DNA from 2 places in the Lysinibacillus sp. A1 genome. Region 2 is predicted to be linked to the other one. Evidence: riboswitches for the same ligand, from Rfam matches in the RefSeq annotation. Region 2 holds a riboswitch; the other holds the start of a gene.
What was found. Region 2 has a riboswitch for preQ1 ahead of queF (preQ(1) synthase). Riboswitches for the same ligand answer to the same signal wherever they lie in the genome.
Positions count from the first base shown of each region.

Region 1 (15,551 bases), on a different contig from region 2:
AGCAAGATCAAGTACAAATGAGAAGACAAAATAAGTATATTGTGCTTGACGCAATTAGGCAGATGGCACCGATTTCAAGAATTCAATTATCAAAGTATACAAAAATGAGTCCTACGACTATTACTCGTATTGTGCAGGAGCTAGAAGCGGAAGGCTTTATACTTGAAGGGGTTTCAGAGGAAACCGCCATTGGTAGACGGCCAACATTAATTCAAATGCGTGAAGATGCTTTATATACTATAGGAATCGAGATAGATTGCTTTACAATTCGACTTGGTATATTAGATTTTCTAGGAAAACTGATCGCTTTTCAGGAAATCAAATGCAGCATCAAGCATCGGTATGAGGAAGCAATCCATCTATTAAAACGCTCCATAGCTACTATTATGTCAGAATATCAGATTGCTCAGGAGAAATTATTAGGCATTGGAATAGGGGTACCCGGTGTCATTAATAACGAAGAAGGGATTATAGTTTCTTCTGAGCAATTAAAGTGGGAAAACTGTCGTATAGGAGAGGACCTAAATGGTGTTTTTGATTGTGAAGTCATCGTAGATAATGAATTGAAAATGCAAATCATTGCAGAAATTGGTGATATCTATACGCCTCTTTATTCAAATTGTATTTTAGTAGGGATGGGAACGGGCGTCGGAGCATCCATATTACTAAACGGAGAAGTGTATCGTGGCATTCAAAACAAAGCGGGGGAAATAAGTCATATAACGATTAATCCCTTTGGTGAAATGTGTCACTGTGGAAAACGAGGGTGCTTGTCGATGTATATTTCAGAAATGACCTTACTCAATAGAACACCTAAAAATCTTAATATTCAATCAATCGAAGAGATTTTACAGTGTGTGGATCAAGGCGAACAATGGGCAGTGGATATTCAACAAGATGTAGCTACATATCTAGCCATTGCTATCAATAATTTGGTGTGTTTATATGAACCGGAAGCCGTTATTGTTAGCGGTGAAATTATCGAGCACAATGTAACATTTCAAAAACTTCTTAGTGAAAAATGCAAACAATATATATGGAAAGAACTACAACCTCATTTTGTTTTACAGTTTTCAAACCAATTAAAAGAGGGCGTAGTCAAAGGAGCAGCATTACAGGCACAAAAGCAGCTGCTGTCTGTTTAAAGAAAGGTTGGTTGATTCGTGGCTTACTCAGAATTTTTGAAAGAGTACCGTTCAGGATTAATGGAAAATGTGCATTATGGACAAATGAGTGCTGTGAATCTAGCGAAGGAAGAATTCGTTTCAGTTGGTCAAGATTATGAGCCTGTGTATTTTCGTTCTGCAGCAAAACCATTCCAAGCCATTCCAATTTTCATGACTGATTTTATAGAAAAGTATGAGATAACTTCAACGGAAAGTGCATTATTTTTGGCATCGCAAAGAGGTGAAATTTACCATCAAGAGGCATTGACCTCTTTGCTGGAGAAAATTCCTGTTTGTGAAAATGATTTAATTTGCGCAGCCTCATATCCGCTTAACGAAGAACCAAAAACACTATATATTCAACAGGGATTCCAAAAAAGGAAGCTACTTCATAATTGCGCAGGTAAGCATTTAGGGTTTTTAACTGCTTGTCTGGCGAATGGCTATAATTTTGAACAGTATTGTCATCCAGATCATCCATTACAGCAAATGATAAAAAAATACATTGCTTATTTAAGTGACTATGATGAGGGGAAAATTCGCACGGGAATAGATGGTTGTGGTGCACCTGTTTTTGCGGTTCCACTAAAAAATATGGCTATAGCCTATTTAAAGCTAGCACGGCCAGAATTGATTGATAATGATCAAGTTCGTGAGGCAGTAAAAAAGCTCACGACAGTTATGAATCAAGAAAATCAAATTATCGCAGCTCAAAATTTTATTTGTACAGCATTATTAAAAGATCCTAATATTGTAGCAAAGGGTGGAGCGCAGGGCGTATATTGTTTTGCTCTACGAAACGAAGGGGTAAGCTTTGCCCTGAAAATTATGAATGGCTCAGAAAGTCCATGGCCAAATGTAATTGCTTCTGTGTTAGAACAAATTCAGTATTCAAATGTTGAAACAATTGAGCGAATAAAAGCATTATCGCCTTCCTTTGTGCGAAATGACGCAGGGCATGAGGTAGGAGAAATCGTTTCCACAATTAAAATCGTATAGAGGTGAAGGCACTTGTATGTTTTGGCAATTGACGGTGGTGGAACGAAGACAATTGCTACCATCTCTACATTCAGTGGGCAAGTAATAGCCCTCGCAAAAACGGGTAAAAGTAACCCTACATCCATGAACATTGAGCAATTTACGCAGACGATAACAGAACTTATTAATCAATTGAAGAATCAACAACCGCTCCATTTTCATCAACTAACAAAATGCCATGCAGGACTTTCTGGTGTGACAGAAAATAATAATGAGGACATTACAAAGACATTATTAACGTCGCTTTTACCAGAAGGCTGTCAATTAACTTTATCAAATGATGGATTGAATGCACTGTATGCAGGAACATTAGGTCAACCTGGCATTGTTCAAATATCGGGTACAGGTGCGATTACATTAAGTATAGATTCGACTGGAAGAATTGAGCGGACAGCAGGATGGGGTTATATATTTGATGATGAGGGCAGTGGCTATGATATAGGTATTCGCACATTAAGGGCGGTTTTTAAAGAATTTGATAAAAGAGGTCCAGAAACGATATTAACTGGCGCTGTATTAGCCTATTTTCAAGTGCAATCTGTGCCACAAATTATTGAAATTGTATATGGTGAAGGGCATCCACGAGATATAATTGCGCCTTTAAGTAAAGTAGCGATAGAGTGCACAAAACGTGGAGATATAGTAGCAAATACGATTATTGATGAAGTGTGCCATATTTTTTATCAAAGTATCGATGCTTGTTACAAAAAAAATCCATTCTTCGCTGAACGTGTAAAAGTCGTGTTAGCAGGTGGAGTTTTTAAGGAATTGCCATTATTTATTAAAAAACTAGCTGTGCTGGATAAAAAGTATAGCAATCAATATGACTTTATGGGTGCTTCCAGCTTACCGGTAGGTGGTGCCGCGTTAGCCGCACTAAAATTACCTAGTAAGGAGGCTGAAATATTTATAAATCAATATAATGAAAGTATTCATGAGTTTTTAATTTAAGATGAATCCCTCAGCAAGTAGAGAATATCCTTCTCTACTTGCATTTAGTTAATCTCCTCTTTTAAACATATATCCCTTATAGGATTTATGAATAATCATGACAATTCCCATTAGCATGAAATTTGACAATAGTGAACTACCCCCATAGCTTAAAAAAGGTAAAGTAACTCCAGTGACTGGTAAAAGTCCAAGGGTCATGCCAATATTTTGAGTAATTTGGAAGGCTAATAAGCTTGATATCCCTGCGCCCATTAATGTCATAAAAGGGTCTTTTGCTTCAACAGAAATAAGAACAATCCTGTAGATGACAAAAAACAGTAAAGCAATGACAAATGCCCCGCCAGCAAACCCTAATTCCTCGGCAATTGCAGAAAAAATAAAATCAGTATGCTTCTCTGGCACATAAACATTATTATTAAGATAGCCCTTCCCGAAAAATTCCCCCGACCCGATGGCTAAAAAGCCTTGGCGAACCTGAAACGAAGAATCTATGTAATCATAAGGCTGTAGCCAGCCATAAATACGAGATACTTGATGTCCTGATAGGGCACCTAAAATTTTTTCTGTAAAAAAATCATTAAATCTAACATAAAGTACTACAATTGTACTGATTAAAACTAGAGGTATGGCCGTAAATACAATCAGTAATTTCCTATGTATACCTGAAAAAAATAACATGGGTAGAATCATTGCCATGTATAACATAACCATGCCTGTGTCGGGTTGTTTATAAACAAGGAGCGAAGGAGGAAGGACAATAAGTCCAATTTTCACAAATAGCCATAAATCAGCTAGATAGGAAGGGCGTGCATTTTTCTCTTGATGAGAGATAATGATTTTACTCACAACAATTAAAAAGGCAAATTTTAAAAACTCCGATGGCTGAAGAGAACCTAGAAAGGGTATTTGATACCAAGATTTAGCCTCGTTTATCGTCCGTGCAATACTCTCTGGTGCTACTATGAGTCCAGCAGTTAACGCTACTGCTAATCCATAAAATGGCCATCCAATCTTTTTTAATTGTTCAATATCAAGTAAAGAAATCCCAAACATGATGATAAATCCAATAAGATAAAAGATAAATTGCTTAACAATGAAGGAACTGGCATATTGTCCGAAATTGACACTGCTAGAATGGACAAAAAGGCAGCTAAAACCTCCAAGTAAAAAGAGGCTCACAACTAAACTTCCATCCAATTTCTTAAGCTGCGACAAATGTAACACCTTCTTTCTATAGTTACTACTATAAACGCTGGTAATGTGTGGAAGGTTGCAACTATTTACATGATGTAGATAAGGGATAATGGTATGAATCAATTTGTGCGGTAAATTACCTACTTGGGGATAGTGAGTGGGCATAATTTCTTAATTCTTCGTCTAATCTTTACAAAAACATAACACTGGCTTTATATCTTCATACTATCATTATTGGTAAGAGTTGGAGGAGGAGCCAGAGATCATGCATTTTTTTCGTTTCATAAAGGTGAAGGACAAGTTACTTGTACTTATGATTGTTTGTGTATTATCGAATGTATTGCTAGGTGTATTTAGTGTGGATTATTTAAGGAAAATGTCGTGGCATGCAAGTGAGAGTTACAAACAGGGGCTTGTTCCAATTGGGTGGCTAAATGAGCTGGAAGAATCGCAACGTCAATTAGATTTTATCGTCGATTCTGATGGCAATTATACAGGAATGGCTTCCATTTTAAAAGACGTGGATAAGCCGTTAGACCATTTAAAAAGCCAAGAAATTGATAAAAAAATGAGTCATCAAATTAATAAGTATAAGTCCTTGCTAGGGAAGCAGAGAGAATTGATTGAGGGCTACCAGCAATTGACCCAAAGTGAACAAGAGAAATTTTATTCTCAGACGTTTCTACCAATAAGTCAGGAAATTCATACATTATTAGAAGAAACACAAAACTACCTCGTTCAACGAGCAAAAGACCAACAACAGTCCTATCAAGAAGATGTACAATTTGGTTATTGGTTGCTTGGTGGTGTGTGTTTAACAGTTGTGATGCTAGTTATTATTATAGGGTTTATAGCAACAAAGGCGGTCAATGTCCCTACACGGCAATTAAAATCATTACTAAAACAGGCTGAACAGGGTGATTTCACTGCCAATGCAAGTTATGTGGCCCATGATGAGCTTGGTGAGGTGGTGCTGTCTTACAATCAAATGATCACGGAAGTGAAAAGTTTACTCCATACAGTTACGGACAGTGCCTACGAAGTGGAGGAAATGACCGGGAAATTACAGGAGTCCTCAGAGGAATCTTCAACAACGACATTGAAAATAGCAAAAGATGTACAGTCTATATCAGATTCAACGGTAGCGTCTTCTAATAAATTGGCTTCCAATACATCATCATTAGAAGAAGTTTTAAACGATGTACAAGTCATATTAGAAAAAATTCACATTGTAGAAAATTTCGCTCATAAAACTGCTCGAGATGCGGAAAGCGGAACTGAGATTGTGCAAGCCAATTTAGCACAAATGCAGACAATTAAGCAAGCTGTCGAGAAATCCAATACAGCCATCTTTAATTTAGTCGAACGAGCATCATCAATCGATCAAATGATTGAGGTCATTGAAAAAATAACGGCACAAACAAATCTATTAGCGTTAAATGCATCTATTGAAGCGGCAAGAGCGGGCGAGCATGGCAAGGGATTTGCGGTAGTAGCGAACGAGGTACGCAAGCTTGCAGAGCAAACCGTTCATTCAACGCAAACTATTACGTCCATTGTACAAAACATTCATCTAGATTCAAGCTATGCAGTACAAATGATGGAGGGTGTGCTAATGGCAACCGAAAAAGGCGTTGCTGTAACTGGTCAAACGGCATTAAGTTTTGATCAGATTTTAGAAAAAGTACATACAATCAAGCCTTATATTATGGAAGTCTCTTCTACAGTTCAAGAAATTGCTAATCATACAAAAACGGTTAGTGATGATGCGGTTATGCTGACATCTTTATCTGATACGAATACTGAATCAACGAAGCATGTTGCTACTTTAACAGCCGATCAATTAACAGCACAGCAACAATTCCACAATTATATTAAAGAATTACGAAAGGTATCAAAAGTGCTACAAATAGCGGTTAAACGTTTTTCAATATAATTTAGTCCTTCATAAATTAATGGGCTATAGAATCTTCTTTGCAAAGCTAGCAAAGAGGATTCTTTTTATTTGTTCTAATAACTTGTTGGATGGAAGTTTTAAAAACTGTTCTTTCTGAATGTACAAATGTATTTAATATATTTTTGTAGCACAATAATTTAAAATGTTCATATACTGAGAAGTAAGGGATAGTATGTTTCTTTTATGAATATTTTTAATATAATTGTTGTATTTTCAAAACGAACACATTATAATGAATTTCATTGAAAGTGTTATTAAATCAATGTTTATTAATATATTATTGTGCTTTCTAGAAGTACAATTGTTCACATGTGGAGGTTTTGAGAAATGAAAAAAATTATGGTTACCGGAGCACTTGGTCAAATTGGTTCTGAGCTTGTAGAAAAACTTCGTAGTATTTATGGGGAGGACAACATACTTGCTACTGACATTAGAAAGCTTGACCATACTGAGGGCCCGTTTGAGATATTGGACGTTACAGATGGACAAAGAATGCATGATTTAGCAAAGGACTTTGGTGCTGATACAATGATGCATTTAGCAGCATTATTATCAGCTACAGCTGAAAGAAATCCTTTGTTGGCTTGGAATTTAAATATGGGTGGATTAATGAATGCTTTGGAAGTTTCACGTGAGTTAAATATGCAATTCTTCACACCAAGTTCGATAGGGGCTTTTGGGCCATCTACACCGAAGGAAGATACACCTCAGGATACATTGCAACGCCCGACAACTATGTATGGTGTTAATAAGGTGGCGGGGGAATTATTATGTGATTATTACTTTAGCCGTTTTGGAGTAGACACACGTGGGGTCCGTTTCCCAGGGTTAATTTCTTATGTAACGCCCCCAGGTGGTGGAACGACTGATTATGCGGTAGAAATTTTCTACGAAGCGATTGAACAAGGCAAGTATACATCTTATATTCAAGAAGGTACGTATATGGATATGATGTACATGCCAGATGCTTTACAGGCAATTGTTGATTTAATGGAAGCGGATGGTAGTAAGCTTGTTCACCGTAATGCTTTTAATATAACAGCAATGAGTTTTGAACCATCGCAAATTGCAGCTGAAATTAAGAAACATTTACCAAACTTTACCACGAACTATCAGGTTGACCCAGTTCGTCAGGCAATAGCAGATAGCTGGCCAAATTCAATAAATATTGAAGCGGCACAAAAAGAGTGGGGCTTTAAGGCAGAGTACGATTTGTCAAAAATGACGGTAGATATGTTAGAAAAGCTAAAAATTAAACTGCATAAAAAGGCAATTTCATAATAGCGACTGAACGGATGAAGGAATAGACTTCATCCGTTTTTTTTATGAAATAAATGGGGGATATATATTCTTATTGGAATAGGCTCGTTTATACTTGTGTTCTAAGATCAGCAAACATTACTTCATTAGTGTAAGTTTAAGAGCGATTTCCAATTTAAGAAATCGCTCTTTCATGTGTGAATTATTTATTTAACATATGAAAAACTTGCTCAACGTCCTTATCGCCACGACCTGAGATATTTATTATAATAATTTCATCAGCTGTAAGAGTGGGCGCTAGTTTTAGTGCATGGGCAACTGCATGAGAACTTTCAAGCGCAGGAATAATACCTTCTACCTTCGAGAGCACCTGAAATGCCTCTAATACTTCTTCATTTGTAACAGTAACATACTCTGCACGACCAATTGTTTTTAAGTGACTGTGTTCAGGTCCTGCACCTGGGTAATCTAAACCTGCGGCAATTGAGTATGTTGGTAGAGGATTTCCCTCTGCATCCTGAAGCACTAAACATTTGAAGCCATGTAGCTCTCCAGGAGTTCCCTCGTTAAGTGTAGCAGCTTGATCTGGCTCTATTCCGATAAGACGAACATTTTCATCAGCAATAAACTCTGCGAATGCCCCTATAGCATTACTTCCACCACCGACACAAGCTAAGACAGCTGTTGGTAGTTTTCCTTCTTTCTCCAAAACTTGTTCACGGCTTTCGCGGCTAATAACAGATTGGAAATGTTTAACCATTGAGGGGAATGGGTGTGGCCCAACAGCAGAGCCCAATAAATAAAATGTCGTTTCATAGTTTTCCACCAAATCCGCAAATGCTTCATCAACGGCATCCTTTAAACGTCCTTGCCCCTTATCAACAGCTACAACCTTTGCTCCAAGAAGCTCCATACGAAATACATTCAATGCCTGACGTTTAGTATCCTCTAACCCCATATAAATAGTACAATCCATTCCGAACATGGCACATGCAGTAGCGGTTGCCACACCGTGTTGACCTGCACCAGTTTCAGCAATAACGCGATTTGCGCCCATACGTTTTGCCAATAAAATTTGGCCCAATACATTATTGATTTTATGTGAGCCTGTATGGTTAAGATCCTCACGTTTTAAATAAATCTTTGCACCAGCCAATTGCTTCGTTAAATTTTCTGCAAAATAAAGAGGGGATTTGCGACCGACATACTCATGGAAATAATAATTCAATTCTGTATTAAAGTCTTCATCCTCTTTGAATTTTTGGAAATTTTCATCCAAAATAGTTAATACATGCTGAAGCTCCTCTGGAACGAAGCTACCACCAAATTCTCCAAAATATCCTTTGTTCTCTACTACTATACTCATCTTTCCTCGACTCCTCTACGCTCATTTTTTCATAAAAAAAGGCACTCCATTCCTTCGTGAAAAGGACGAGTAACCGTGGTGCCACCTTTATTCGCAATATATGCGCGCTTTCTAACTCCGATAACGGGGAGTAAATCGGCCTTACATTGGATAAGGCTGCTCTGAAGTCCATTCACAAGCACGTACTACTGGTTTACACCGACCACCAGCTCTCTTTAGAGTAACTATGCTTGCTACTATTCTTCTTCTCCGCATTTATTAGAAAGAATTGTAGAATGTTTTCAGAATATTGTCAAGAAAAAAAGACGAGTCTCGTAAGACTCGTCTATTCAATCATCTCTTTAAAGTGAAGGCGTTTATTTAGTATATACATAATAGGTGCACCAACCGCTAAGACAACGAATTCACCTGCCGCCACCGTGAGCCAAGTCCAAAAGAATGGTAGCTCTAAGGCTAAATTCAATTCAAAGGCGATTATAAACATAGTGCATGTAAATAAAAATGTATTGATGATTAAACGTGCCCAAATATTTTTAACAAATTTACAGATCAAAATGAACAAACCCAATGTAATCATAGAATGTCCAACACCAAATACTAAGTCGTAGATACCGAGTGGTGAAAAGATATTAGAAATAAATACCCCTATTATGATACCAACGGCAAAGCGTGGATTAAAGGCCACTAAATGGTTGAAAATTTCAGATACACGGAACTGCACCTCTGTAAAACCAAATGGTGCAACAAGCATCGTCACAGCAATATAAAGAGCTGCAATAATACCACTTGCTGCTAAAAATTTTATCTTCATATTCATTTCTCCTTAGTTTTTTTTCGTGGGATGGTTACGAACCACGGTGCTTTCACACAAGTCAATATTTTATTATACATATCTAGCAGAAGTCAAATGTCAGACTTTTTGTCAATATGACTAAATTCGCAAAATTGTCATAAATATTTTTTACTATTTTTAAAAAAGGAATCCAATAACGTAAATAGCGTAGTTTAGCGGTTTAAAGCGCCAAATTAAATGAAATGTTAAATTTTTTTGCGAAATACAAAAGTCAGAACATTCATAATGTTGTTGACGGAGCTCAATAATCACGATAATATAGCGATACATTCACACTTTGTTTGGATAAAGTGTGATAGATATTCGAGAACTTAATCGGGGGGATTAATGGTGAAGAGCAATGTCAAAAAGCTTTCATTCCTACTCTTTGGATTAGTATTACTACTTGCTGCTTGTGGTAGTGGTGGAACTAGTTCAACAAAATCAAAGGGGAACGAAACGAATAACGCCAGTGACAGCGGAAACGCAGATGATAAAACATATAAAATCGGAATTACGCAAATTGTAGAGCATCCGTCGTTAAATGCAGCGACGGAAGGCTTTAAAAAGGCGATTGAAGATGCAGGTTTAAAAGTTGAGTATGATCCACAAATCGCACAAGGTGATAATAGTCTTAACACAACGATTGCTAACAACCTAGTAAGTGCGAACGTAGATTTAATATTTGCTAACTCTACACCTTCTGCACAGGCCGCGGCAACAGCAACAAGTGATATTCCAATTATCTTTACATCTGTAACAGATGCTGTAGGTGCTCAGCTCATAGAATCAATGGAGAAGCCAGGGAAAAATGTTACAGGTACTATCGATTTACATCCTGAAACGATTTCTAAAACAGTAGCATTTTTAAAAGAGCTAGGTGCTAAAAACGTTGGTATGGTCTACAACGCTGGTGAGCAAAACTCCGTAGCACAGGTGAAAGAAGTAAAAAAAGTAATGGCTGAGCAAGGTCTTGAGGTTAAAGAGGCATCAGCTGCAACTTCTGCAGAGGTAAAACAAGCAACTGAATCTTTAATCGGTAAAGTCGATGCATTCTATATTATTACGGACAATACAGTAGTCTCTGCTTTAGAGTCTGTCATCGATGTAGCAAATGCCAATAAATTGCCTTTAATAGTAGGAGAGCTTGACTCTGTGGCGCGAGGCGGTTTGGCTGCATATGGTTTTGAATATTCCGATATTGGGTATGAGGCTGGGCAAATGGCAGTGAAAATTTTAAAAGGTGAAGCAACACCTGCTGAAACGCCAGCGCAATATCCACAAAATCTAAAGCTATTAATTAATAAAAAAGTAGCAGATGATTTAGGAATTGAAATTAAAGATTCTTGGGGTGCAGAACTTCTAGAAAAATAACTCGAAGCGGGGGAACCATCCCCGCTTTATCTTCATTTACCAGCAGTAGCATAATAAAGAGATTTAGGAGATGATTCAACTATGTTTTTAGCATTATTTGGCGCAGTGGAGCAAGGAATCATCTATGCAATTATGGCACTTGGTGTATATTTAACATTTCGAGTGTTAGATTTTCCGGATTTAACGGTTGATGGAAGCTTTGTAACAGGGGCGGCAACAGCAGCAACAATGGTTTTGCTTGGCTACCACCCAATCTTAGCGACTTTAGTGGCAATTGTTGCTGGATTTATTGCTGGATGTATGACAGGAATCCTTCACACAAAAGGGAAGATAAACCCACTATTATCAGGGATTTTAATGATGATTGCCTTATATTCGATTAACCTACGGATCATGGGGTTAACTGCAGAAAATACGATAGGTCGTCCAAATATTCCATTACTAAACTCTGAAACGATATTTTCAAAGTTTCAAGCGTTTTGGAGTAATTTAGGGATAGATGATGCTCTCAACAGCCTATTAAAGGGTATGGGGATTCAGCAAGTACCAGGTACTTGGAGTGTACTAATTGTCATTGTAATTATTACAATTTTAATTAAATTAGTGGCAGATTGGTTCTTAAAAACAGAGGTTGGGCTGGCTATTCGTGCTACTGGTGATAATAAACGAATGATTCGCAGCTTCTCAGCCAATACAGATACACTCATTATTTTAGGGCTAGGACTTTCCAACGCACTTGTCGCATTTTCTGGAGCTTTAATCGCACAATATTCGAAGTTCGCTGATGTAAGTATGGGAATTGGTATGATTGTAATCGGACTTGCATCTGTCATTATCGGGGAAGCTATTTTTGGTACAAAGACCATTATTCGTACCACTTTTGCAGTCATCGCTGGAGCTATTATTTATCGTATTATTTTAGCGTTAGCTTTACGTGTAGACTTCCTGGATTCAGGAGATATGAAATTAATTACAGCTATCATCGTCATTTTGGCGTTGATCTTACCTCAATTTATTAACAAGCGTAAGGAACGTAAGCGTAAGGCTAAACGGGCTGCAGAACTTACGCAAATTAAACCAGTAGAGCAAGGAGGAAAAGGCCTTGCTTAAATTACACGGTATAAATAAGGTGTTCAATGAAGGGACACCGGATGAAAAGATCGCTCTAGCAGAAATTAACCTACATTTAAAGCCTGGTGATTTTGTTACTATTATTGGGAGTAATGGGGCAGGTAAATCAACGATGATGAATATGATTTCTGGCGCCTTAACACCAGATTTCGGCACAGTTTCGATTGATGGCAACAATGTTACTCATTTGCCTGAGTATAAACGCTCGCAATTTATAGGTCGTGTTTTCCAGGATCCAATGGCGGGAACAGCACCTGCTATGACGATTGAGGAAAATTTGGCACTAGCCTATTCCCGTAATAAGAGTAGAGGATTGCGAAGAGGTGTAGACAAAAAACGTCGTGAGTTTTTTATTGAATCGTTAGAGATGCTTGGATTAAATTTAGAAAACCGCCTTTCTGCAAAGGTTGGCTTACTTTCCGGAGGGGAACGTCAAGCTTTGTCTCTGTTAATGGCCACTTTTACAAAACCATCTATATTATTGTTAGATGAGCATACGGCCGCGCTTGATCCATCACGTGCTGAATTGATCACCCGTATTACAAAGTATTTAGTAGAAAAAGATCAGTTAACGACATTGATGGTTACACATAATATGCAACAAGCTTTAGATTTAGGAAATCGCCTAATTATGATGGATAAAGGTCAAATTATTTTAGAAGTTGGGGAAGATCGTAAACATGAATTAACGATACCTGATTTAATGGCTGAGTTTGAACGCATTCGTGGAGAAAAAATGAATTCGGACCGTGCTTTATTAGGATAAAGGTATATCGTTCATACATTCGTATGAGTATCAGACTGTAGGCAAACTCAATGACATTTGGGTTTGCCTATAGTTTTTCATTTACAATGATGTGAGGGTGGTGCTCTCCCTCGCTCCGTTCATCTATATTAATGGTTGAGAAAGAAGCTGTTGAGGTGACTCTCAAATATTTAAACATAGAAAAAGCCTCACCTGATAAAAGTGAGACTCTTTCATTTAGACGAGTAGGCCAAATAGCTGAAGATCATTGTTAACTTCTTTATAGTTGAAGCCAAACTCGTTCATTCTCGCTAGTAATCCCTCGTAATCTGATCGATCGCCTAGCTCGATGCCGACTAGAGCAGGACCGCTTTCCTTATTGTTTTTCTTAGTATATTCAAAGGTTGTAATATCATCATTAGGTCCAAGCACGCTAGTAAGGAATTGACGAAGAGCGCCTGCCCGTTGAGGGAAGCTGACGATGAAGTAGTAAAGTAAGCCTTCATGAATAAGAGACTTTTCTTTAATTTCCTGCATACGTCCAATATCGTTATTCCCACCACTAATGATAACGACAACAGACTTTCCTTTGATTTCTTCTTTATAAAAATCAAGAGCTGCGACTGACAATGCACCAGCAGGCTCAGCAATAATCGCATGTTTATTGTACAAATCTAAAATGGTTGTACATACTTTTCCCTCAGGTACAAGAATAATGTCGTCTAAATAACGGCGACAAACATCATAAGTATGATGACCGACACACTTTACGGCAGCTCCATCGACGAATTTGTCAATCCAATCAAGAGCAACTGTACCACCTTCAGCGAAAGCAGCCTTCATACTGCCAGCACCGGCAGGCTCTACACCTATAATTTTGCTAGATGGGGAAAGGTTTTTAATATAGGCAGAAACACCAGACATTAAGCCACCACCACCGATACTGCCAAATACGTAGTCGATTGGCTCTTCCATATCATTCATGATTTCTACCGCCACAGTTCCTTGCCCAGCAATAACATCGAAATCATCAAATGGGTGAATGAAGATTTTACCTTGTTCTTCACAGAAACTTAGTGCACTTTCAGCAGAGTCATCGAACGTGTCACCCGCTAAAATAATCTCCACATACTCACGACCAAACATACGCACTTGGTCTATTTTTTGCTTGGGTGTAGTTTGAGGCATAAAAATGCTAGCTTGGATTTTTAATTGGGCACAGGCATAAGCTACACCTTGTGCGTGGTTGCCTGCGCTGGCACAAACGACGCCAACATTGCGCGCTTCATCCTCGATTTTTTTAATTTTATAATAGGCGCCACGAAGCTTGAATGAGCGTACATGTTGTAAATCCTCACGTTTAAAATAAATATTTGCGCCATATTTTTCAGATAAATAGTCATTTCTTTGTAGAGGTGTATGCACAACTACGTCTTTTAAAAAATGGTGTGCAATGAGGACATTCTCCACTTGCACGGTTCTAGTATCAGCAACTTCCATAGTATTCATCCTCCGTTTTACGTTTAAAACATTTATCTATGATAGCACACTTTTTTTGCTTTTTGGACTTAATTTTTAGTAAATTCTAAATTTTCCGTGTCCATTTTATAATGTAAGCGTTTTATCTTTATTTACCTTACTTTTTGTATGGAAAATGAAGCGTTAAACATAGGTAAGTCCCACTTTTATAGACCATTTCCTCCACCGAATTACGTGTAAAGGAAATCGTTTTTTAGAGGTCTAGACGCGATTATACGGAGGCACCATTGATCAAAAAAATACAACTTTCATATCAAAATTGGTCAAGCATATACTAGATTAGCTTAGGACAAGTGGGAGGGTAAGCAGTGGAAATCATTCAAGGAATTCTATCTACATATAGCCAGTTTTTCGATTGGGCAATGTGGCAGGAAGTATTAGTGGATCCTGTATCATGGGGACTAATATTTTCATTAATTATTATAGAAGGATTGTTGTCAGCAGATAATGCACTTGTATTAGCAGTACTTGTCAAACATTTGCCAGATAAGCAACGAAAACGAGCTTTAATGTATGGGATGCTAGGAGCCTATTTTTTCAGATTTTTATTTATTGGAATAGGAGTTTATCTTGTAGAATTTTGGTTTATTAAAGTGTTAGGTGCGTTGTATTTAGGATGGCTCTGTATCGCTCATTTCCTTCAAATCGGAAATGAGGATAGTGTGAAGGTGGTAAAAAAATCTGGCTTGATGGTTCGTTTCTTTGGGACCTTTTGGGCAACAGTTATTTCCGTAGAGCTGATGGATATTGCTTTTTCCATTGATTCAATATTTGCCGCCTTTGCTATTTCAGATCAAGTATGGGTGCTTCTAATTGGGGGTATGTTAGGAATCCTAATGATGAGAACAATAGCGGGTGTATTTTTAATTATGATCGAAAAAATTCCTGAACTAGAAGCGACTGCTTTCATCATTATTGGCGTTATAGGGTTAAAAATGTTAGTAAGTGTTGTTAATATTCATATACCTCATTATTTTTTCTTCCTGTTTTTATTAATT
Region 1 is NZ_JSZM01000017.1:38,890-54,440, forward strand. It holds gene PI85_RS14790 (ROK family transcriptional regulator) at 1-1,145, shown strand, start outside; gene PI85_RS14795 (asparaginase) at 1,164-2,165, shown strand; gene PI85_RS14800 (N-acetylglucosamine kinase) at 2,178-3,155, shown strand; gene PI85_RS14805 (FtsW/RodA/SpoVE family cell cycle protein) at 3,204-4,370, opposite strand; gene PI85_RS14810 (methyl-accepting chemotaxis protein) at 4,615-6,285, shown strand; gene PI85_RS14815 (L-threonine 3-dehydrogenase) at 6,634-7,587, shown strand; gene trpB (tryptophan synthase subunit beta) at 7,769-8,932, opposite strand; T-box leader at 8,991-9,191, opposite strand; gene PI85_RS14825 (QueT transporter family protein) at 9,258-9,743, opposite strand; PreQ1 riboswitch class I at 9,750-9,794, opposite strand; gene PI85_RS14830 (ABC transporter substrate-binding protein) at 10,116-11,138, shown strand; gene PI85_RS14835 (ABC transporter permease) at 11,220-12,248, shown strand; gene PI85_RS14840 (ABC transporter ATP-binding protein) at 12,241-13,035, shown strand; gene ilvA (threonine ammonia-lyase IlvA) at 13,252-14,514, opposite strand; gene PI85_RS14850 (TerC family protein) at 14,862-15,551, shown strand, end outside.
Region 1: another riboswitch for preQ1. It lies ahead of PI85_RS14825 (QueT transporter family protein); the one in region 2 lies ahead of queF (preQ(1) synthase).

Region 2 (15,551 bases):
GAAGCCACTTCAGCATTCGGTACTGTTGGTTTATCGATGGGGTTAACGCCTGAGCTTTCACCAATTGGTCGTTTTATAATTATTTTAACAATGTTTGTGGGGAGATTAGGACCTCTTACATTAGGTTTTGCAATTACTAAAAGACGTAAACAGGAAGCATACCGACGTCCAAAAGGTAAAATAATGATTGGATAAATAAACGGGGAGTGTATAGAGAGTGGATAAAAAACAATATGCTGTGATAGGATTAGGAAGATTTGGAACCAGTATCGCAAGAAGATTACATGAAGCTGGGCAAGAAGTTTTGGGTATAGATTTAGATGAAGAGAGTGTAGAAGATGCTGAAACTTTTTACACACACGGAGTTATTGCAGATTCTACGGATGAGAAGGCACTTAGATCCTTAGGAATTACCAACTTTGACTGTATAATTGTAGCAATTGGTGATGATATTCAAGCAAGTATTTTGACTTGTATGCTACTTAAAAATCTTGGATTAAAAAAAATAATCGCAAAAGCTATTGGAAAACGTCACGGTCAAGTTTTAGAAGCAATAGGAGTGGATTGGATTATCTATCCTGAAAGGGATATGGGAGACCGAGTTGCCAATCAACTTCTTTCACCAAACACTCTCGATTATATTGAACTTTCTAAGGATCATAATATAGAAGAAATTATTATCCCTTCAAAAATGGTTGGTAAGAACTTAAAAGAGCTGAACATTCGTGCTAAATTCAACGTTAGTGTAATCGCAATTATAAGAACTGGAGATATTATCGTATCTCCATCCCCTGAGGAATTACTGCAAAGAGAAGATCTGTTGGTAACTATTGGTAAAAGAAGTGATTTAGCAAGGTTCTCAAGTTTAAATGACTAAGAGAACATGTTGATTTAGCTTTGACAAGTATATAATGTAGCAAACAAATAACCAGGTGCTCGAATGAGTACCTGGATTTATTTAAACTAAACCTCTAATTCATCATGTTTCTTCTTTTTAGGTACAACTTTCATTACTACAGTAACAGCCTCATCTATAGTTTCTCCAAGCATCGATTTCAGATTATACACCAAGTTTTCAACCTTATCGGCTACCCACAAAACAATGATGCCTCCGCATAATGTAAACCCAATAATATCATGGGCCATCGCCTTTATAATTTGAGTAATCGAAAAATCTTACGTATTTCCATTTCATCTAAATGGCGAAGAAAATTGGACAATTACCATTGCATAACCTTCTTATTACCTAGTGTCACCCGAATTAGTACAGCAGCCGTTGTGGTTGGTGTTATATCGAGAGCGAATGCCAACACACTCAATTGTTCGAAATCTCGCTGTTTGAATTTAATCGTCACTTTGCCTTTGTTAGGCTGAACCGTTATCCTCAATTTCGGCCTTTCTGGATATCCCATGGTGTTTGTATCTTTCCATCGATAATCTCTCCTGAACCACTTTCTGATCTCTTCGACAACGAACTCTGACACTGCCCCAGTATTACATAACCTTTCTGCAGCATCCTTTACAGGTTCATCACATATATCTGCAAATTTGTATAAGGGGGCATTTGGGTGAGTAATGAAGGTAGGAAGAACAAACCTGTCAGCTTTAACATCAGTGATGAACACGATTTCGCACTATTAAATCATGCAGAACAAACAAACCCGTTGACTGGTAAGCCACGAAACGTCAGTAAGTATGTAAAGAGGTTAATTGAAGAGGATATGAAACGACCACCTCAAAGTAAATTTAGGATTGAGCGAAATGAGCCTATCATCATAGAAGAAGAAACGTACTCAATTGAAACTAAAGAGGCCATGAACAGTTTTATATAAAACAAAAAATCACTCTCTAAATGAGTAGTGATTTTTTTATACACCTGCCATATAATAATTATTATGCAAACTAATAAAGTGGGGTACAAACTTTCAAAAACGGTAGTACCTCACTTTTACCCCAGTTGATTTACTTTTATAACCCCTTATTACAAAAAACCTGGCATTTATGAAAACAGTATTTTTAGGTAAGCCTAGAAATGCTGATATAGCAAGGGTTGTGGGGTATGACTTATGAGTGTACCCCACAATTGACGCATGGATTTATTCTATTTTAATGAATAAAGATTTTGCTTGAGTTGCTTTCATTACTTTCGTTAATTTAAAAACCCAACTACAAAAAAATTTGTAGTTGGGTTTTCGTAACATGATATTTATACTTGTACTACTTTTAAATAGCTACTTAATTTCTATACATTAACTCCGTATACGTATCACCATATGGAGTTGCAGTTTCAGTGATATACGTGTTGATAATTGTACCCATAGGATTTCTTACTACATTTTTTACTTTGTGGTAAATAACATCTTTTCTAACACCAACACGGATATATTTAGTAGGGTACTGCGATTCATAAGTCCTTGTAGATGTAAAACTATGTGAAAATGAAATACCGAACGTTGATGAACCTTGTGCAAAGGAGCCGTTTATACTCCAAGTGATTCCGCCAGCGATGGATACACTTTTCACTTTATCCCAACCTGGTGTAGCGGGGTGATAACCAATAAATGCGCGTGAAACAGTGTATTTTTCAAGTGTTGTCTGAGTTGTCTGATTACATGTAGCACATAAAGGTTGTATGCTGTTATTCAGATAAGATTGGTAATCTTCTTCTGATTCAAACAAAATCATGCCACCGTCTTCTGTTGGTACGCTATACCTATCATCTGTCACAAATTCTAAATCTTCAAAGGGTAGTAATTCTGAATCACTTTCGGCTGCATGGACTAAAAGGCTACTGCAACTAAAAACTAAAAATAACACAAAGCTAAAGAACAACGAACTAAGTAACTTATTTCCAGTTATTGCTGTCATCTTTTAACAACCTCCCCTGTATTTGTAATTCAATTTCCATTATATACTAAGTGGCAATATTTGTATATACTAGTTTAGATTATTGTATAATATGTAAGTATTAACTAAAGTTATTAAATTTTAAAAGAAGGTGGAAAAAGAGTCGTGAAAAAGAGGTTAACAGTTTGTGCTTTACTTGGATTATTGTTAATGCAAACGGCTTGCAGCTATAGTGTGGATGTTAACTATGAAGAGAACAATCCCGAAATTGTTCTTTCTGAAAATACAAAATTAAAAAATTTAAGAGTACTAGAACTGGATGCTAATCATGAAGAAAGTAAGAAGGTTCTTAACATATTTGGAGAAGAATTAAAGGATGGAATTTATGCTTATGATGAAAATGAACATAAAACATATATTTTAATAAATTCAACTACAAAGAATTACTCTGATTACTCCTTTAAATATAATAAGGAAAAGAAAATTTTAACTTTTACCTATACAACTACAGAAGGAAGTAGCACAAATTACAAAAAGCTATTTCTTTTAGAAAGTAACAAGAAGAATCCCTATGAGGAAATCAAACTTCTTAATAATGGGAATGATGATGGTTTCATAGGTGTGTATACACGATAACAAAAGTTTATAAATGATTTACGTGGCGGTCGAACATAGGGGAGTCCGTTCTTCAAAAAAATGGTCGACAATTCTACAAATGAGGATAACCGATGAGCATGGGGTACCAGAGAAAGGAATATGTATCATTTTGCGCTTTGGTAACTGAGAATGACAAAGGGGGGAACACTGAAGCCTCGAGCTTGGAATTTTCTATCTCATAATATGTAGGCTTCTATAAAACCAGTAAGGCACAGGATGATGTGTTTTACTGGTTTAGAACCATGGTACTTCCAATTTAAAAGAAAAATTTACAGATTTTGAACGAAATGAAGAATCGCATCGTCTAATGGAGGAAGGAGGCGAAAAGGATGATATATGAATTAGAGCAGCGTGCTATACGCGGGGATCATAAAGCGATACTTTCCCTTATTGAAATGGATCAGGATATTTTGTATCGTCTGGCCATTACATATATGAAGAATGAGCAAGATGCTATGGACGTGATGCTATTTTAATGGTGATATTTCCGCGTCGCAGCAAAGTGTATCCGTAAAGATGAATCAGGATCATCAAGGTAAATTTTTAATGTTTTCTGCTGCAATAAAAGAAGATGGTACGCTGTGAGAGTCCAAAGGTATTTCGTTTTCACGAGATGAGCAATACGTAGTGGAAACGACACAATTTGAAGATTAAAATGGAAAGCCAAAAATATTTAAACTATTACGCCAATCCTATTGGGAAAAATATTGAACTGAATATTCCTTTGCAATAAAGTAAAGATGTTCAAAAAGGCTCTCCTTTTTGGGCATCTTTTTTTCATTCTTTCATTCTTTCATCATCAATGAAAAACCTCCATACCTTCTATTAAAGATCAAAGCTACCGAGAACCATAAAGTCGACAATAACGCCGCTTACAGGATTTTCAGACCCTAATACACTAATGCCTAATACCGTTACACCACTAATATTTGTCACATTTGCAGAGACATATTTTGCGGCAATATTCTTTTCTCTCATTTGTACTCTAGGTCTTAAATTAATCGATGCATTTGTGGAGTATACACTTGATACTGCGAAATCAATAGTTGATAATAAAGGATTGCCATTCGCTAATGCATTGTTTGTAACATAAAAGGTAGCGATCCCATTTGCGTCTGATGTAGCTTGTCCATAAATAATGCGCTTTTCTTTTTTTGGATTCGACTCACCAGCTTTAAATACATGTAATAGTGTTGGTGCGAGTTTAATTATTTCAATGCTCATAGTCATTCTCCTTCATTTAATATTTTAGTATCCATCCTATTCATGCAATGCTATTCTATGAACTTTTTATTCGTTTATTACTTTATTAGGGATGAGAAAAATGGATGTGATTTCTCCTTTAAGCAATTTAAGGGTCACTTGGGGATGTAGTGACCCTCCATCAAAAAATAAGGGGAAATACTAGCTTACTAATTACGTTTGTGTAACTAATTCTACCGCTTCGATTACTAAAGGCGTACCTGCAGTGAGTGTACCTGTAACGTCGTTAAAGGTTAACTCTGTTGCAGAAACTGTATAGGAGCCACCTTCCTGTAATACCCCATTAATATAGAAATTATAGTAGCCATTTGTGACTACTGGGAAAGCAGTAGCGGCATTTCCACTATCATCTAAAAAGGCAGTTGCAGCAATAGTCGTGCCATCAGTGACAGCTAAATTTGCTGCTAAAATATTAAAAAATTTAGTGGAAGTTCCTGTAACATTTACATGGATATTTATAATTGAAAGTGCCATTTTTTCACCTCCCTTCAAAAAAATAATCTTTAGTGAGTTGTTATACGAGTCAAAAAGTAGATTGTTTTCACACCAGAAAATGAAGGTTTTCAAGAAAATACAACTTATTATATTTCCACTAATAGTATATGAATTGAATATGGAGGATGGTTTGGCGATAGGTCTATTAAAGAAAATTTGATAGAGGATAAAGGGAGAGCGGCAGATACTCGACCAACACTACATTAATGTACTGATGGCAAGACATTCTTGGTCAGGAAATAAATATAATTCATAGGGAAATTAATTATGAAATAGAATAGTGCGAGGGAAAATGCTTGCTTTAACACTTAAGCAAGTCATGGATAATGATGAAATCAGTCGCTTAGTGTTGCTAGGGAAGACTAAACTTGTCATTTCTTGCGCTTACCCGGGAAATTATTTTTTATTTCCAAGCAAGATGCTTTTTGTAAGGGCAAGATCATGGAAAGAAAGAACAGTATACTAACAGGAAATAGACATATTCGTCTATTTCCTGTTCCATAGCTATTAATCTTGCTTTATGTTTGGCTTTTGGGATCGAGTGATATTGCTCGTAGCGGCACATTCTACAAGAGCAATGCACTTTACCTTTGCTCAATGTACCCCTTATAGGCATGTATTCATTTTCCCTTAACATAATATTTTGTAAAATAGCCCATTTCTTTTGAATCTTTCGCTCTCTTTGATGGCGAATATAGGCCCTTGATCGATTTTTCATCCATATCAGCTCCCTTGAGAAACCCAAGCTTGCAGAGAGGTCAAGGGATGTAGCAGCACTCCCTACAAGCTTGGTATGTCGCTGATAGTCCACATAAATCTTTTCATCTAATCAGTCCTTTTTACGAAAAGCCGCAGCATCATCGTACGTTACTTCTCAAAATAGTTTATGGTGGAGCTCATTCAACACAAAGTACTTTCATGCCCTTTTAATGTACCATTTTTGGTTATAAAAGAGTACTTTCTTTTCCAGATGGAGAATATAAGACAATCTTAGTCGCGAGACCAGAAAGTGAATTACACAAACCTTGGTGATTTTGAAGAGCTAAAATGAGAGGGTATGGCTCCCAAGGCTGAAAGACTAACTTCCATTATATTACATTTTTTAGGGAGCTACTGATTTGTTGCGGATAAGACTTCTAAGTGTCTTGAAACTGCAATACATAATAATTAGAAAAAATTTCAAATTTTGATTCGTTCAGGTCCATCTTTAATGAGATAATATTCCTTATAAGGGTGGTGTTTGGAAGCGTAAATTAAATAGATAGTGTCACTCCGATGTCATTTCCACAACATTCACGCTTGTGTCAAGTCACTGTTACAGAAATAAAAATGGTTTCATTCGAAGGGGAGATAATGTATGGGCGAAAAGGAGAATTCTTTAGAAGAAAAAAATAAGGAGGCTATAAAATTTTCAATTGTAATACCCGCGCATAATGAAGAACAGTACATTGGGAAATGCATAGAATCCATCTTAAAAGCTTCTAAACCATATGAAAATCAAGTTGAAATCATTGTTATCTTAAATCGATGTACGGATAAAACGGAGGAAATTGCAAGGTCGTATCATTGTATCGTATTAAAGAATGACGACAAGAACCTTTCTAAGATAAGGAACGCAGGTGTTGAAATAGCAAGAGGTGAAATCATTGTTACGATTGATGCAGATACACTGATGAATGATCATGTGTTGTCAAAGGTAGAGGAGTATTTAAGCTCAGGAAAGTACATTGGAGGCGGAGTTACAGGAAAGTTTGAAAGAATGTCCTTAGGAATTTTTGTTTCAGCATTGTTATTAATTGGCCCATTATTCTTTAAGTATGGAGCTATTTCTGTGGGGATTTTTTGGTGTTATAAAAAGGACTTTAAATTGATCAATGGTTTTAATGAAGAAATGCTTATGGCGGAAGATGCAGATTTCGCTAAACGATTAAAAGTGTTGGGCAAAAAGAGTGGGAAAAAATTTGGGACCATTCAAAATGGAATGATCACTTCAAGTAGGAAGTTTGATAAAAATGGAGATTGGATATTACTTAAACGTCCATCCATTATCTTAGCCTATCTGAAAGGAACAGATCGAAAGTATGCGGATGAAGCCTATTATGAAAATCAAGATAGATAAAGAAGGGTTCTTAAGCTAGATTTCAAGTATGAGAGATAAAAATAAAGAAACCATTGTGCCGTTAATCCTTATTCGATTAACGCTTTTTTTTACGTTTTATTGATTGATAGTGATATACCTATTACTAATAGAGGTGAAAAATGAGGGGATGTAGAATTCAACAGTAAATGTAAAGTTTTATGAAAGGAGAATGTAAATGACTACACCTAATAATCGTACGCCCATTAAAAACAGAATCGGTGCTGTATTTATTCCAGTTCGTAACTTAGAGAAGGCAATAGAATGGTACAGAAAAATACTTGGTTTGGAAGGAGGAGAAGAGCATTTTGGACATTTATTCGTGGCACCTATGGAAGGAACGGCAGGATTAATTTTAGATGCTATGCCAAAGTGGAGAAAAAAGGATGGGGATATTGCCACCTACCAAGTTCCATCCATTCAGCTTGTAACGGATGATCTCCAAGCTTCATATCAATTTATGAAGGAGCATCATGTTGAACTTGTGACAGAAATACAGGATGATTTTTATTTTGTGTTCAAAGATCTAGATGGGAATGTATTAATGATTTGTAAAAACACTTAGCACTTTATATAGGCAGCTATTTTTCTGGATAAAGCCAATCGTACTGAATAGTAAAGGGAGGAAAGTAGTACTATGAAAACAACTGAAAATTTTACAGATAAGGCTGAAATATATGCGCAATATCGTCCTAGTTACCCTAATGAATATATTGATTACTTGCTTTCAGCTAATCAACTTAAAGAAGAACAGATCGTGGCCGATATTGGTTCGGGTACGGGGATATTGAGTCGTCAGCTGCTGGAAAAAGGTATGAATGTTATAGGAGTAGAGCCAAATGATGACATGAGAAAGATGGCTGAGGAGTCATTAAGCATACATTCTCGTTTTAAATCAATAAAAGGAACTGCCGAAAACACTACTTTAAAAGGTAATAGCGTTGAGTTAGTAACAGTTGCACAGGCATTTCATTGGTTTGATAAAAAAGCATTTAAAATTGAATGCCAACGAATAGTAAGGGAAAAGGCTAATGTTGCTCTTGTGTGGAATAGCAGAGATTTAACTAGTCCGATTATTCAAGAGAATGCAGAAATTTGCCAAAGGACATGTTCAAATTTCAAAGGATTTAGCGGTGGAATGGAAGAAACCCAAGACGTTTTTAATAGCTTTTTTAAGGATGGGAAGTATGAGTTTAAAAAGTATCAAAATGATTTAGTATTTGATTATAAAGGTTTCTTGGGAAGGAATTTATCAGCATCGTATGCTCCCAAAAAACATGACGAAAAATATCAAGAATTCGTTTACTTACTGTCGGCGTTATTCGAAAAATACAGTAACAATGGAAAAATAGTTCTCCAAAATATAACGCGAAGCTATTTAGGTAATGTCTAAAAGAGTTGCTAAAATCAACCTAACCAGAAATGATTTTCATTTTTTTGATAGTCATAAAAACCCCCAATATTCAACTTTATAAAGTGAATATTGGGGTAATTCCACATGAATTACTTATTTTTTTCATTTTGAATACGACTGAAATCTACTTCCTCAGCGAACTCTTCTCTGTTTTCACGCTCTCTGTTAGCATTTTGATTTTGATTCTGTTGTTTTTTGTTGTCTTGAGTTTTATTATTCTTATGTTTATTATTACCCATGATCTTCTCACCTCCACCATTAGTGTGGGTGAAAGATGTTTTTTTATCCGCATAAAGTACAAATTGTGATGCTTCATAAGCTATGGATTGAGTAACATTTACTCGTTTGTCAAAAATAAAAAAAGTAGCCAAGGTGAAGCACCTTAAATTTAAAACAAAAAGACAGAGTTTAATCCACAAGCTCTGTAGATTAAATCTGCCTATTTGTTTTAATGACAACACTCATAGAGAAAGCAGTATTACTCTAAAAAGAGCTTCTCCAGACAGTCCTTGAACTTTTTTACAAGCTCTACTGTGCGTTTTACCAGATGGAAACTCGATCCTCTGGAGCTATATACATGCCATCTCCAGGTTTAATTCCATAGGTATCATAGAATTCCTGGAAGTTTACAATCGTGCGGTTTACTCGAACTTTATTGGCTGAATGTACATCGTTTTTGCTCAGCATTGCCGCAAATTCTTTTGTTGTTGTGGATTTCCACATTTCTGCATTACTTTCGAAATATGCTTTATAGTCTGGATTACTCATTTGTGATACAACTTGCAGTGAAGCGGCCATTCCACCTAAATCAGCGCCATTTTCGCTTAATGTAAGCTGACCGTCATTGAAAACACCAGGGATAATCTCAATGGCATTATAAAACTCAATCAGTTTCTGGTTTTTCTCTTCGAACTTTTTAAAGTCCTCTTCTGTCCACCAGTTATTGGCATTGCCATTTTCGTCGTATGCAGATCCGTTGTTATCAAATGCATGGCTGATTTCATGGCCAATAATCATGCCAATGGCACCATAATTTTCTTCAGGTTTAGCATTTATATCATAGAAAGGTGCTTGAAGAATACCAGCAGGGAACGTAATTTCATTATTAAGAGCGTTGTAAAAAGCATTTACCGTATATACGCTCGTTACCCATTGCGTTCTATCTACCGGTTTATCTAGCTTGGCTTTCGTGTTATCAATATAAGCTTTCGTTACTGTGAAGGTATTAGAGAATAGCGAACCACCTTCGTCATATGTTTTGATCGCTACTTTGTCTAATGTCGTATCCCATTTGTCCGGATAACCGATTTTAACAATCATCGTATCCAGTTTTTTAATGGCTTTAGCTTTTGTTGTTTCTGACATCCAATCAAGAGATTTGATTCTTTCCTCATACGTAGCAATTAACTGATCTACCATTTGTTCTACATCTTCTTTAGCCTTTGGGGAAAAATGTTGTTCGGCATACATTTGCTCCAAATAGCCGCTCATTGTGCTAGTTGTCTTAGCTACTGCGATTTCTTGATCTGTTTTTTCTCCTGTAACTCCGTATAATGTTGCGGCAAACTCATTAGCAGCATCTCCGAATTCATCTGACAATAGACCGCCAGTTGCCATAAGAAGTTGTACTTTAGAGTAGGCTTTAAGCACATTAAGATTAGTGTCAGTTAAGAGCTCTGCGCCTTTTTGTGCCAGCTTCACATCAAATACGATTACTTTATCAACACTGTCAACTTTCATCGACTTCAAAACTTGTTTCATATCTACGGTTTTGAACATGTCATCGAATTGTTCGATTGAATATGGATTATAGTATTTAGTAACGTCGCCTTGTTCATGAGGATCAAGGGATACGGAAGCTAAGGCTTTTTCCATTTCGTAAATTTTCTCGGCAAGTGCTATTGCAGTAGACTCTTTCTCGCCTGACACGACTAAAAGCTTAGTCATATATTGAATATAGGCCTTTTTCGCATTAGCGTCTGCACTTACAAAACTGTTCTTATCTAAACCAGTAGCTAATCCAGTGTAATACAGAGCATTTTTACTGCTATTCTTTGCATCGTTCATGATGGCAAAGCCAAATAGTGAGCTTAGACCCAATTCTTTCTCTAGGGTAAGATCTGCTTGCACAAGATCATCAAGGGTTGTAGCATCGTCAATTGCCTTTACATATTTTTGAATAGGCTCAATCCCTTGTTTATTTCTATTGCTTGTATCCAATGCCGTCGAATAGAAGTCGGCAATCTTCTGTTCTTTCGTTCCTTCTGCAAATTGTTTGCCAGAAAGCTCAGTAATTATTTTTTCTATTTTATCTGTATTCTGTTTTTGAAGCTCAGGAAAACCACCGCCCATGATTTCTCCTACTGGAATTGTCGATTTATTTAACCATTTTTTATTGATTGCTTCATAAAAATCGTCATGTAAGTGGGAGCCTTTAAGTGTCCATATTCTGGCGATCAGATTTTGGAACTCATCAATCGTAATAGGGTCATTTGCGCCTAATTTGCCGTCAGGGTTGCCCGTCAGTACGCCTGCTTTAGTCAGATTATCGATATCTTTTTTAGCCCAAGTAGGTACATCAGTGTACTTAACTCCAAATGTGCCACTGCGAAGATCATTGCCAACAGGCTCTGGCAATTTGCCGAACGCTCTGCTCAACATAACTAAAGCTTCAACTTTCTTGGCTGGTTCATTTTCTCGTAAATCCTTGTTTTTTGAGCCTTGTATAATCGCTTCTTTATTTAGCCCTGATTGATATGCATCTGCTGCTACCAATAAGGTTTTAACAAGCTCTCCTCTTGTCGCTGGTGGGGATTTTTCATCGGCATACACCGCTACACTTACTGATAGGACCATTGTAATGGCCATGAGTAAGGATAAAAACTTCTTTTTCATCTTCGTGCTCCTTCATAGTGGATTTGTATAAATAAAGGTAATTGGGTAGATTTTAGAATTTCTACCATTTTTCCATTGTAGTTGATTTTTTTTTGTTTGAAAATATGTTAGGAGCTTTTTCATTTCAAGAGAGCATTATCTAGCTAATTTTGCGCAAATAGAGCGGAGAAAGTTCACCTCCTATTGAAAATCTTACTATAAGAGCGAATGATAAGGTTCAAATAATAATGCACTGAGATATATCGATGAAATAAATTGTTAAGATTTTATTTTATACGAATAGTAATAATTCTATGCTCAGTTGAAGGTTTCATATACTTCTAAATGGGTAGTATTACAGTGTTTGTTTACCAAAGAGGTCTTATAGAGAAATTTGCATGAAAAAATCCATTTGACGTTTCGTACTATTTTTCGTATTATATGGAGGAAAAGAATGCCCGGACTTAAACGGGAGAGGTTCATAGCTGATACCCTCTATAAAAAACTATGGAAACATGACACTATGCCATGTCCATATTGGACGTGGCTTTTTTTTATGTTTAGACGTATGTTTGAATAGATGAATGGGTGAAGCCTCTCTTGAAAAGTGTTGGGAAACATTTAACAAGGAGGTTTTTTTATGTCTAGTCGAAGCTATGAAGAAGGACTAAAGGATTTAACATTATTAGGTAATCAAGGAACGAAATATTCATTTGAGTATGCCCCTGAGGTATTGGAGGCAGTGGATAATCTTCATTCCAATCGGGATTATTTCGTCAAGTTTAATTGTCCTGAGTTCACTAGTTTATGCCCGCTTACCAATCAGCCTGATTTTGCAACGATGTACATTTCGTACATTCCGGACAAAAAAATTGTTGAAAGTAAATCACTAAAGTTGTACTTATTCAGCTTTAGAAATCACGGTGATTTCCATGAGGATTGCGTTAATATCATTATGAATGACTTAATTACATTACTGGACCCACGATATATCGAGGTTTGGGGGAAATTTACTCCACGTGGGGGGATTTCAATTGATCCGTGGTGTAACTATGGGAAGTCAGGAACTAAATACGAGGAAATCGCAAGTTATCGTTTAATGAACCACGATCTTAATCCGGAAAAAATTGATAATCGATAAATGAAAATTGGTAAGTCCAATTAAAAAAGAGGTTTTTAGCTACCCTCTTAAAAAAACTAAGGGGAAGGCAGCACTTTTTCTTAGAGTGCTGTTTTTTCAATCAAAGGGAGTTTTTATGGATGAAACAGGAAAAAGCAATTGTTGTATTTAGTGGAGGTCAGGACAGTACAACTTGTTTGTTCTGGGCAAAAGAACGTTTTGCAGAGATTGAGGCAGTCACTTTTGATTATGGTCAAAGACATCGTCTAGAAATTGATTGTGCGAAGCTGATAGCAGAGGAGCTCGGTCTCAAACACCATATTCTTGATATGTCTCTCCTAAATCAGCTCGCTCCGAATGCATTAACACGACAAGACATTAAGGTGGAAGACGGTGAAAATGGTGAGCTTCCATCGACGTTTGTACCTGGACGGAATCTTCTTTTTCTTTCATTCGCGGGCGTTTTAGCGAGCCAGGTAGGAGCTAAACATATCGTAACTGGTGTGTGCGAAACGGATTTTAGCGGATATCCGGATTGCCGAGACGTTTTTATTAAGTCTTTGAATGTAACGTTAAATTTATCGATGGATCATTCCTTTGTAATTGATACACCGCTGATGTGGCTGAATAAAGCACAGACATGGGAGCTTGCTGATCAGTTTGGGGCACTAGAATTTGTTCGGGAGAGAACATTGACTTGCTATAACGGTGTAATAGCAGATGGTTGTGGGGGATGCCCAGCTTGTATACTGCGAAAAAAAGGGCTTGATGAGTATTTAAGCAATAGGAAGGAGTTTTAGACATGTTAGATTTTAAAATTGTCGATAAGCTCCAAAAAATTGGTGAAGATATTCAGAGCAATCAATTGAACTATCATGCTAAGCGTGTACTTGTAAGCAAAGAATTTACCTTCGATGCTGCTCATCATTTACATCAATATGAGGGGAAATGCAAAAATTTACACGGTCATACGTATCGTGTCGTATTGGGACTGAGTGGATATACAGATGAACGTGGCTTGATGATTGATTTTGGCGATATTAAAAAAATATGGAAACAAAAAATCGACATTCATTTGGATCATCGTTATTTAAACGAAACGCTTCCACCTATGAATACGACAGCAGAAAATATCGTTGTTTGGATATACGAAAAATTGGTAGAGGCCTTGCATGAAGAACAAAGAGAAAACGGTGCGTGCGTAGAGTTTATCAGGCTTTATGAAACTCCGACAAGCTATGCAGAAGCAAGACGGGAGTGGATGGAGCTTGAGTAAGGTACCTGTTATCGAGATATTTGGACCGACAATTCAAGGTGAAGGAATGGTAGTTGGCCAAAAGACCATGTTTGTAAGGACGGCGGGCTGTGATTATTCCTGTTCTTGGTGTGATTCTGCATTTACTTGGAACGGGAGCGGAAAACATCTTATCGTTCAAATGACAGCGGAAGAGATTTGGTCTGAGTTGAAGCGCCTTGGAGGTCATGGCTTTTCGTTTGTTACGATTTCAGGGGGTAATCCTGCCCTTTATCCCAATTTAGAAGCACTAATTGCCATTTTAAAAGAAAACGACATAAAGATCGGAGTGGAAACACAGGGCAGTAGGTGGCAAAACTGGATGTCTGACATTGATGAATTGACAATTTCACCAAAGCCACCTAGTTCAGGAATGACCACTGACCATTCGGTGCTCGCTGATATTTTAGACAAACTTAAAAGGCAAAATAGCAAGCACAATATTTCACTCAAAATAGTCGTTTTTAATCAACTAGATTACGATTTTGCCAAACAAATTCATCATCTATTTCCAATGATTCCTTTTTATCTGCAAGTCGGAAATGATAATCTCACAACGATTGACAATTCACGATTAATAAACGATTTATTAGAAAAATATCATGCATTGATTGATAAAGTGATGAAAGATGATGAATTAAAAGATGTCAAAGTATTGCCACAGCTACATGCCCTTGTATGGGGAAATAAAAGAGGTGTATAGTGTGCCAATACAAAATGTCCATACATTTATTGGAGGAGTAGTAGGTTGAGAATTTTATTTTATTTATTATCGATTGTCATCGCTAATGTGGTAACGGCGGCATTTGCGCCATTGCAGTTTGGGATGTTCATTGTTCCAATGGGAACACTTTTAATTGGGGCGACCTTTATTTTTCGGGACCTAGTGCAAAATAAATATGGACGAGCAAAGACGTATATATTTATTAGTGCAGCTTTAATTTTATCAGCAGTCGTGTCATTCATACTGGGGGATACACTTTTAATTGTGGTAGCATCGGCTGTCTCATTTGTTGTCGCTGAAACAGCTGATACTGAAATCTATACTCGATTGAAATTACCAATGGCTTGGCGAGTGTTATACAGTGGAATCGTTGGCGGCTTTCTAGATTCTGCAATTTTCGTTGTCCTTGGTTTAAGTCCACTTGGAGCTAATATATTACCCTGGGAAGCAGTACCAGCCGCTATTTTAGGACAAATTATTGTGAAGACGATTATACAAATGTTCGGTGCCTTAATTCTTGGTCAAGTGGGAGCAATAAAAGAAAAACGTCTTATTTCGGGCTGATTTTTTGTAGTAGAGGGCTACTCGCGTCTTATCGGAAAAGTGAGTAGCCTGCATTGAGTAAGTTATATGACATTGATTTTTCCATTTTTATGCCAAATCCAACTCAAGTATGCTATGATTTTCTCTATAGATAGAAAAGATAGGGGGATTTTTGGTTTTGAA
Region 2 is NZ_JSZM01000040.1:66,372-81,922, reverse strand. It holds gene PI85_RS22085 (TrkH family potassium uptake protein) at 1-195, shown strand, start outside; gene PI85_RS22080 (TrkA family potassium uptake protein) at 218-877, shown strand; gene PI85_RS25130 (hypothetical protein) at 964-1,098, opposite strand; gene PI85_RS24475 (hypothetical protein) at 1,221-1,388, opposite strand; gene PI85_RS22070 (hypothetical protein) at 1,569-1,832, shown strand; gene PI85_RS22065 (hypothetical protein) at 2,236-2,868, opposite strand; gene PI85_RS22060 (hypothetical protein) at 3,013-3,483, shown strand; gene PI85_RS24100 (hypothetical protein) at 3,834-3,980, shown strand; gene PI85_RS22055 (hypothetical protein) at 4,330-4,728, opposite strand; gene PI85_RS22050 (DUF4183 domain-containing protein) at 4,921-5,241, opposite strand; gene PI85_RS22040 (glycosyltransferase) at 6,620-7,381, shown strand; gene PI85_RS22035 (VOC family protein) at 7,578-7,964, shown strand; gene PI85_RS22030 (class I SAM-dependent methyltransferase) at 8,037-8,792, shown strand; gene PI85_RS24550 (hypothetical protein) at 8,903-9,184, opposite strand; gene PI85_RS22020 (M13-type metalloendopeptidase) at 9,354-11,708, opposite strand; PreQ1 riboswitch class I at 12,156-12,202, shown strand; gene queF (preQ(1) synthase) at 12,328-12,828, shown strand; gene queC (7-cyano-7-deazaguanine synthase QueC) at 12,948-13,607, shown strand; gene queD (6-carboxytetrahydropterin synthase QueD) at 13,610-14,083, shown strand; gene queE (7-carboxy-7-deazaguanine synthase QueE) at 14,076-14,804, shown strand; gene PI85_RS21995 (VUT family protein) at 14,850-15,389, shown strand; gene PI85_RS24545 (hypothetical protein) at 15,547-15,551, shown strand, end outside.